One region of the Micromonospora sp. NPDC005252 genome, then DNA from elsewhere that is predicted to be linked to it. Evidence: riboswitches for the same ligand, from Rfam matches in the RefSeq annotation. Region 1 holds a riboswitch; the other holds the start of a gene.

Evidence for each region. A riboswitch is a leader RNA that binds a small molecule or an ion and turns the genes downstream of it on or off. The one in region 1 is predicted to bind S-adenosylmethionine.
Region 2: linked by a shared signal. The riboswitch ahead of ACFYPH_RS14055 (ABC transporter substrate-binding protein) and the one ahead of ACFYPH_RS01340 (aminotransferase class V-fold PLP-dependent enzyme) in region 1 are both predicted to bind S-adenosylmethionine.

The regions. Positions count from the first base shown of each region.
Region 1 is NZ_JBIAKN010000001.1:287,189-291,548, reverse strand. It holds gene ACFYPH_RS01355 (co-chaperone GroES) at 4-342, shown strand; gene ACFYPH_RS01350 (hypothetical protein) at 435-602, shown strand; gene ACFYPH_RS01345 (PrsW family intramembrane metalloprotease) at 619-2,097, opposite strand; SAM riboswitch class IV at 2,121-2,241, shown strand; gene ACFYPH_RS01340 (aminotransferase class V-fold PLP-dependent enzyme) at 2,339-3,574, shown strand; gene ACFYPH_RS01335 (FUSC family protein) at 3,619-4,360, opposite strand, start outside.
Region 2 is NZ_JBIAKN010000004.1:226,669-231,028, reverse strand. It holds gene ACFYPH_RS14060 (amino acid transporter) at 1-1,480, shown strand, start outside; SAM riboswitch class IV at 1,564-1,675, shown strand; gene ACFYPH_RS14055 (ABC transporter substrate-binding protein) at 2,024-2,854, shown strand; gene ACFYPH_RS14050 (amino acid ABC transporter permease) at 2,894-3,673, shown strand; gene ACFYPH_RS14045 (amino acid ABC transporter ATP-binding protein) at 3,670-4,360, shown strand, end outside.

The DNA.
Region 1 (4,360 bases):
CCCGTGACCGCCGACCAGGATTTCGACTCCGGCCTGCCGATCCGCCTGCTGCACGACCGCGTGCTGGTACGGATGGACGGCAGCGAGGGCGAGCGCCGTTCGACCGCTGGCATCGTCATCCCGGCTACCGCCGCTGTCGGCAAGCGCCTCGCGTGGGCCACCGCCGTCGGCGTGGGGCCGAACGTCCGCGCCATCGTCTCCGGCGACCGGGTGCTCTTCGACCCGGACGAGCGTTCCGAGGTCGAGCTGCACGGCCGCGGGTACGTGCTGTTGCGGGAACGCGACGTGCACGCCGTGGCCGCCGAGCGGGTCGAGAACGACTCCACCGGCCTCTATCTCTGACGCACCTCCCCTGGCCAGCGGGCGCCACCGCGCCGTTTGCCAGCCCGTGGCGTGGGAAGCCAGCCGGCGACCGTGGGCCCTGGGGAGGGACGATGCCGGTATTCGTGAAGAAACTGCTGGCCTGGGGCAGCGTCGCGTTCCTGATCTACTTCATGGCGTTCCGGCCGGACGGGGCCGCGCAGATGTTCAAGGGGATCGGAGCCGCGCTGATGGCGATGGCGCAGGGGCTCGGTGACTTCCTCACCACCCTGATGACCTGACCCCCGCCAGCGCCCGTCAGGAGTGACCGGGCGGCCACGGCGCCGGGGGGCGCAGGCCGTGCCAACCGGGCGGCGCGTAGCCCATGGGGGGCGGCGGCGGGGCGAGCACCACCGGGATCGGCACGACCGGCTCGTCGGGCGCTTCCACCGGCCGCTGCGTACCGTCCGGGAAGCGCAGGTGGTAGCGGCTGCCGTCCCAGACACCCACCGGCGCCTGCGGGTCACGCCCCACGAAGAACGACCGGTGCGCGGTGATGGCCTCCAGCAGTTGCCGTTCCTCGGCAACCGCCCGCTCCCGGTCGGCGGGCTTACGGTCCAGACCACGAAGCGTCCCGTCGCGCAGCAGGGCCAGCCGCGTCGCGGCGAGCTGGTACCCGCGCATCGCCCGCACCCCGGCGTCGCCGGCGACCCGGCGTGCCCAGCTGCGGGCCGCGTGCCGGCGGCCCAGGCTGCTCAGGGCGGCCACCTCGGGCGGGCTCAGCCAGCCGGCGCGCACGTAGTCGGGCAGGGTCCGCTCGGTGAGCCGCCCCTCCCAGGCGCGCAGCCACACGGCCAGCCCGACCGTGCCGAAGAACACCGGCACCATCAGGCCCAGGAAGCCGTACAGCATGATCACCGCTTCGCCGGTGGCCTGGGTCAACGTCGGCAGCAGGTTCCACGTGCCGTGCAGCATCATCGCCAGCAGCAGGCCGGCGATGGGGGCGAGCACGCGGACCCGCCGGTCGGCCGTGCGCGAGGCGACACCGAGCCCGACACCTGTCATCGAGGTGAAGAGCGGATGGGCGAACCCGAACAGGAGGATCCGCACGATGAAGATGGCGATCACCTGCTGGGTGCCGGTCGCCGGGCCGTACCGGTCGGCGCCGGCCGCATAGCCGTACCCGCCCAGGTAGAGGATGTTCTCCACCATCGCGAAGCCGACCGCGGAGAGCCCGCAGTAGACCAGGCCGTCGGTGATGCCGGACCACTCCCGACGCCGGAACACCAGCAGCAGGATCGGACCGAGGGCCTTGGTCAGCTCCTCGATGAACGGCGCCACCAGCACGCCGGTCAGCGCCTCCGGCAGCCCCCAGTCGGCGAACCGCCCGGCGGCGAACTCGTTCACCTTGAGGGAGGCGGCGGTGGAGACGAACGCGCCCCAGGCGAAGCAGAAGATCAGATATTTCAGCGGTTCCGGCTCGTACCGGTCCAGCCAGAGGAAGCAGGCGACCAGCACCGGCACCGGCAGGATCGCGGCGACCACCCCGATGAGCAGCGCGTCGAGGCCCAGCGACTGGCCGAGGGTGATGACCATGAAGACCGCGCACGCCGCGATGAACAGCACCACCCCGGCCAGCACCAGGAACCGCAGCCAAACCAGTCGGCGCGGCGGCATCCGGGGCGCCGCGACGACAGCCGGATCGGCGGGCGTGGGCGGCGACGGCAGGGGTGCACCGGGCGGGGTGTCGGCCATGCGGTCAGCGTAGCCATCCCCCGCCGGCTGGTCCGGTCGCATCCACAGCCGCTATGCTGCCGGCAGGTCACGAGCGCCAGCGTGAAGCCCCGGCTTGCTGGCCGGCAACCCTCGTCGAGTTCGCGGTGGGGTGCCCCGGGTGATGACCGGGCCCAGCCCGATCGGCGTGCTGGGCAAGCGCGGACCCCGTCCCGACACCGCACCCGGGGTCCCTGACCCCGGAGGTTCCGGCGTGTCCGTCACCCTCGTACCCTCGCTGCCCGCCCTGCCCGCCCTGCCCGCCCTGCCCACCGTCGCGCCCAGCCCGTTGGCGCCGCTCGACGTGCTCGGCGTACCCGGCGAGATCAACCTCGACTACGCGGCCACCGCGCCGTGCGCGCGGGCCGCGGCCGACGCGGTGACCGAACTGCTTCCCTGGTACGCCAGCGTGCACCGCGGCGCGGGAGCGCTGTCGCGGCGCTGCACACTGGCCTACGAGCGGGCCCGGCAGACGGTCGGCGACTTCTTCGGCGCCCGCGCCGACGACCACGTGATCTTCACTCGGAACACCACCGACGCCCTCAACCTGCTGGCCCGGGCGCTGCCCGCCGGCACGACAGTCGTCACCTTCGCGGGCGAGCACCACGCCAACCTGCTGCCCTGGCCCCGCGGCTCGGTACGCCTGTCGGTGCCCGCCGACCCGGCCGGGGCGGTACGCGCTCTCGCCGCCGCCCTCACCGAGCTGCGCCGCGACAGCAACCCCGCGCTGCCGGTGCTGGTCGCCGTGACCGGGGCGAGCAACGTGACCGGGGAGCTGTGGCCGGTCGCCGAGCTGGCCCGGGTGGCCCACCGGCACAACGCCCGGATCGTCCTCGACGCCGCACAGCTCGCGCCGCACGCCCCGGTCGACCTGCACACGCTCGACGTGGACTACCTGGCCGTCTCCGGCCACAAGCTGTACGCCCCGTTTGGCGCGGGTGTGCTCATCGGCCGGGCGGACTGGCTGGACGCCGCCGCGCCGTACCTGGCCGGTGGCGGTGCCACCAGCCACGTCGGGCCAGCGACCCACGATGTGACCTGGGCGAACGGCCCGGCCCGACACGAGGGCGGCACCCCGAATCTGCTGGGCGCGGTGGCGCTGGCGGCGGTGTGCGCGGCGCTGGCCGACGCCGACCGGGTCGCGCTGGCCGCCCGTGAGCAGGCGCTGCTGGCCCGGCTGCGCGCCGGCCTCGCCGCCCTGCCGCACGTGGTGGAGTTGCGCACGTTCGGCCCCGACGCGCCCCGGGTCGGCATCGTCTCGTTCGTGGTCGCCGGCTGGGACTCCGCAGAGGTGGCCGCCCGGCTGGCCACCGAGCACCGGATCGGCGTACGCGATGGGCTGTTCTGCGCCCACCCGCTGGCCCGGCGGCTGCTCGGCGAGGCCGCCGGGCGTACCGGCCGGCGGGATCTTCCGCCGACCGCGTTGCGCGCCAGCATCGGTCTGGGCAGCACCACGGCCCAGGTCGACCGGCTGCTCGCCGCGCTCGCCGAGCTGAGCTGAGCTGAGCGGGGCTGAGGCCCGGACCGTGCGCCTGCTGCTCGCGCTCAGCCGACGGGCGGGGCGGTGGGTGGCTTCGGCGCCTCGCCCGGCTCGGCCGGTTCGCCGACCGGCCGTTCCTGCTCCCCGAAGGCCGTCCGGATCCACCGGTTCGCCTCCTCCTGCTCGACACCGGAGGCCACCAGCAGGTCACTCGCCGTGGTCCGGATCTGGGCGATCACGACACTGCCGGAGAAGCCGACTCCCGCCCCGTACGCCCGGCCGGCCTCGCTGACGGCCCGCAGCGAGCGCTCCCGTGCCTTCTGCGGCTCCTCGCCCGCCGCGAACTCGTGCTTGAGCAGCCGGACCGACTCGGCGAGGTGGCGGATCGCGTCCGGCATCGGGTCCGGCACCGGCTCGTCGTCCTCGATCAGGGTGACGGACCGGCGGATCAGCGTGCCGCTGTTGCGCATCGCGCGGTCGATCGGGTCGGCCGCCTCCGCGTAGTGGATCAGCTCGCCGCGGCGGTGCCAGCGGGCCGGCGACAGGGTGGCCGTCTCCTTCGCGCCCTCGATCGCCTCGCCCAGGGTGGCCAGCTCGTCCTTGTTGTTGCGCAGCCGCTCCAGCGCCCGCTGGATGCCGGCCCGGTCCCGGTCGCGCAGCCCGTCGGCGGTGGCGTCGAGCTGGGCGGCGAGCAGGTCCAGCGCCGGGCGGGCCGCCCGGTTGATCACCCGGAGCGGGTTCAGCGGCAACAGGACCGCCGTCACCAGCAACGCGATGCCGCCGCCGAGAAACGCGTCGACGAAGCGC
Region 2 (4,360 bases), on a different contig from region 1:
GCTCAAGGGACACGAGGTGGCCATCACGCTGCTGCTGGTGGCATTGCTGGGCGCGGTGTTCCTCAAGGGATTCGGCGAGGCCATCGGGATCGCCGTCGTCCTGGTCGCGGTCTACCTGGCGCTGAACGCGGTGGTGATCGCCGACGCGCTGTGGCGGGTGGTGACCCACCCGAGCGCGGTCGGGGACTGGACCACCGCGCTGAGCACCGGACACGGCGATCCCCTGCTGGTGGTCGGGCTGTCCCTGCTGGTGTTCCCGAAGCTGGCGTTGGGCCTGTCCGGTTTCGAGACCGGGGTGGCCGTGATGCCGCACATCCGGGGGGATCGCGAGGACTCGGAGGACCGGCCGCTGGGCCGGATCCGGGGGGCGCGGCGGCTGCTCACCACCGCCGCCGCGACGATGAGCGTCTTCCTGATCACCAGCAGTGTGACCACCACCGTGCTGATCCCGCCGGAGGCGTTCAAACCGGGCGGGCCGGCGAACGGCCGGGCGCTGGCCTACCTGGCGCACCAGCACCTCGGCGGCGTTTTCGGCACCGTCTACGACCTGTCCACGATCGGGATCCTGTGGTTCGCGGGCGCGTCGGCGATGGCCGGGCTGCTCAATCTCGTACCCCGGTATCTGCCGCGCTACGGCATGGCCCCTACCTGGGCGCGGGCGGTCCGGCCGCTGGTGCTGGTCTTCACCTCGGTGGCATTCCTGATCACGGTGATCTTCTCCGCCAGCGTGGACGCGCAGGGCGGCGCGTACGCCACCGGGGTCCTGGTGTTGATCACCTCGGCGGCGACGGCCGTGACCCTCGCGGCGCGACGACGGCGGCAGCGGGGGCGGATGTACGCCTTCGGGGCCATCGCGCTGATCTTCGTCTACACCACCCTGGCGAACGTCGTGGAACGCCCCGACGGCGTCAAGATCGCCGCCTGTTTCATCGGCGGGATGATCCTGGTGTCGGTGCTGTCCCGGCTCGTACGGGCCTACGAGGTGCGAGTCGACCACGTCGAGCTGGATCCGGTCGCCGCCCGGATGATCGACGAGCGTGCCACCCGTCGGATCCGCCTCATCGCGCACGAGCCGGACCGCCGCGACCCGGCCGAATACCGCGCCAAGCTGGCACAGACCATGGCGGACAACGACTTCCCCGACGACAGCGACGTCATCTTCGTCGAGGTCCACGTCACCGACCCGTCGGACTTCGAGACCGAGCTGCCGGTGCGCGGCAGCGTGGCGCACGACAGCTACCCGGTGCTCAGCCTGACCGGCTCCTCGGTGCCCACCGCGCTCGCCGCCCTGCTGTTGGAGATCCGCGACCGGAGCAGGCGACGCCCACACATCTACTTCGAATGGAGCGAGGGTGGCCCGGGTCGCAACCTCCTGCGCTACCTGGCGTTCGGGCAGGGCGCCATCGCCTCGGTCACCCGGGAGATCCTGCGTCGCCAAGAGCCCGACCCGCGCCGCCGGCCGCACGTGCACGCCGGTTGACCTGCCGGTCGAACCGGCGCCGGCGGTGAGCGTGGTCATAACGGCTGGACGATCCACCGGTGGGAGCTGCTAGCCTCGGCGCAGGTCATGAGTGCCAGCGCGAAGCCCCGGCTCGCTGGCCGGCAACCCTCCTCCGCGGTGGGGTGCCCCGGGTGAAGACCAGGCACCGGCAGGACGCCGGCGCAAGCGTGGCCTGGCACCCAGGTCAGCAACAGACCCGGGAGACCGTATGCGCAACCTCAGCCCCACGCCACCGGCCGGTCGGCTCACGCCGCCCCTGACCCGGCGTCGCCACGTGGACCTGATGCGAATGTGCAGCGCGGCGTGTAACCACCGCCCCACGCGCTAACCCCTCCCCTCCCCTCCCTCCCCCGGGCGCACCACGCCCACCCCACCCCTCGCGTCGATCATGATGTTGTTGCCCGCCCGACCGGCGTGTCGGGGCAACAACTTCATGATCGACCGGGTCGACACACCCTTTTGGAGACACCCGTGCGATTTTCTTCTGGCTTGAGCCGTGCCGTTGCCGTTGGGGCGGCCCTTGTGGTTGCCGGCGCGCTGACCGCCTGCGGCACCGACGACGCCTCGAACGACACCGCCGGCAACCCGTACGGCCTGGCGCAGGCCGGCGTGCTGCGGGCCGGCACGCTGACCGACGCCCCACCGAACGTGTACCTCAAGGACGGTAAGTTCACCGGCTTCGACAACGACCTGCTGACCGCGGTCGCCGGCAAGCTCGGCCTGAAGGTCGAGTTCGTCGGCACCGACTTCTCCGCGCTGCTCTCCCAGGTCAACAACCACAAGTTCGACGTCGGCAGCTCCTCGATCACGATCACCGAGGCGCGGAAGAAGACAGTCGACTTCGGCAACGGCTACGACTTCGGCTACTTCGGGCTGGACGTGCCGGCCGGCTCGCCGATCACCGGGTTCGACCAGCTCGCCGGCAAGCGGGTCGTGGTGGTGCAGGGCACCGTCCAGGACGACTACGCCACCGGCAAGCAGCTCGACCCGGTGCGGGTGCCGGACTACAACGGCGCGCTCAACCAGCTCAAGGCGGGCACCGCCGACGCGTGGATCGCCCCGGCGGAGATCGGCGAGAAGTCGGCCGCCGACAGCAACGGCAAGATCACCGTGGCGGCCAAGCAGCTCAGCCCGGCGCCGACCGCGTACGCCGTGGCCAAGGGCAGCGACAAGCTGCGCGAGGCGCTGAACAAGGGCCTCGACGAGGTGATCGCCGACGGCACCTGGAGCCGGTTGCAGGCCCAGTACTACCCGGGCCGCCCGATCCCGGCGGACTTCACCCCGGGCAGCGGCACCGTGGCGGCGCCGTCGGCGTCCGCCGCGCCGTCGGCGTCGGCGTCGGCCGCGTCCTGAACCGGTGACGAGCGAGCGGGGCGGTAGGAGAGGCGACCGATGGATCCGTTGAGCACCCTGTGGGAGACCTTCTTCGACGCCGACGCGATGCGCGAGGCGTTGCCCGAGATGCTGACCGTCGGGCTGCCCAACACGCTGATCCTGGCGGTCTCCGCCGCCCTGCTCGGCACGGTGTTCGGCCTGCTGCTGGCCGTGGCCGGCATCTCCCGCAGCCGGTGGCTGCGCTGGCCGGCCCGCGTCTACACCGACGTCTTCCGAGGGCTGCCGGCCGCGGCGACGATCCTGCTGATCGGCGTCGGGCTGGCACCACTCGGCATGCAGGTCTGGGGACCGGACCCGTACCCGCTGGGCATCCTCGCGCTGTCGCTGATCGCGGCGGCGTACATGGGGGAGATCTTCCGCTCCGGCATCCAGTCGGTGGAGGCGGCCCAGTTGGAGGGCGCGCGAGCACTCGGCTTCTCCTGGGCCGACGCGATGCGGCTGGTGATCATCCCGCAGGGCATCCGGCGGGTGCTGCCCGCCTGGGTCAACCAGCTCATCGCGCTGATCAAGGACTCCAGCCTGGTCTACTTCCTCGGCCTGGTGGCCAGCCAGCGGGAGCTGTTCCGCATCGGGCAGGACTATGCGGCCACCACCGGCAACGAGTCCGCGTTGCTGCTCGCCGGACTCTTCTACCTGGCGTTGACCGTCCCGCTGACGCACGTCGTGAACGCGATCGACCGGCGGTTGCGCCACGGCCGGCCAGCCACCGCACCCGCCGACGACGAGGACGAGGACGACCCGGCGCTGACCGGGGCCCCGGAAGGAGACCGGCGATGACCACCACCGCGACCACCACCTCGGTCAGCCTCCAGGCGCGCGACGTCCACCTGGCCTTCGGGCCGAACCGCGTGCTGCGCGGCGTCGACCTGACCGTGCAGCGCGGTGGGACCGCCTGCGTGATCGGGCCGTCCGGGTCGGGCAAGTCCACTCTGCTGCGTACCCTCAACCGGCTCATCGAGCCCGACCGCGGCGACGTGCTGCTGGACGGGCGCAGCGTCCTGCGCGACGATCCGGACGCGCTGCGCCAGCGGGTGGGCATGGTCTTCCAGCAGTTCAACCTCTTCCCGCACATGAGCGTGCTGCGCAACGTCACCCTGGCGCTGCGCCGGCTGCGCAAGCTCGGCGAGGACGAGGCGGTGGCCGTCGCCCGCGCCCAGTTGGAGCTGGTGGGGCTCGCCGGCAAGGCCGATGCCCGGCCGGCGCAGCTCTCCGGTGGTCAGCAGCAGCGGGTGGCGATCGCCCGGGCGCTGGCGCTGCGGCCCGAGGTGATGCTCTTCGACGAGGCCACCTCGGCGCTCGACCCGGAACTGGTCAAGGGGGTGCTCGGGGTGATGGCCGACCTGTCCGCCGCCGGAATGACGATGGTGGTGGTCACCCACGAGATGGGCTTCGCCCGGCACGTCGCCGACACCGTCGCCTTCATGGACCGGGGTGTGGTGCTGGAGGCCGGCCCGCCGGAGAGGA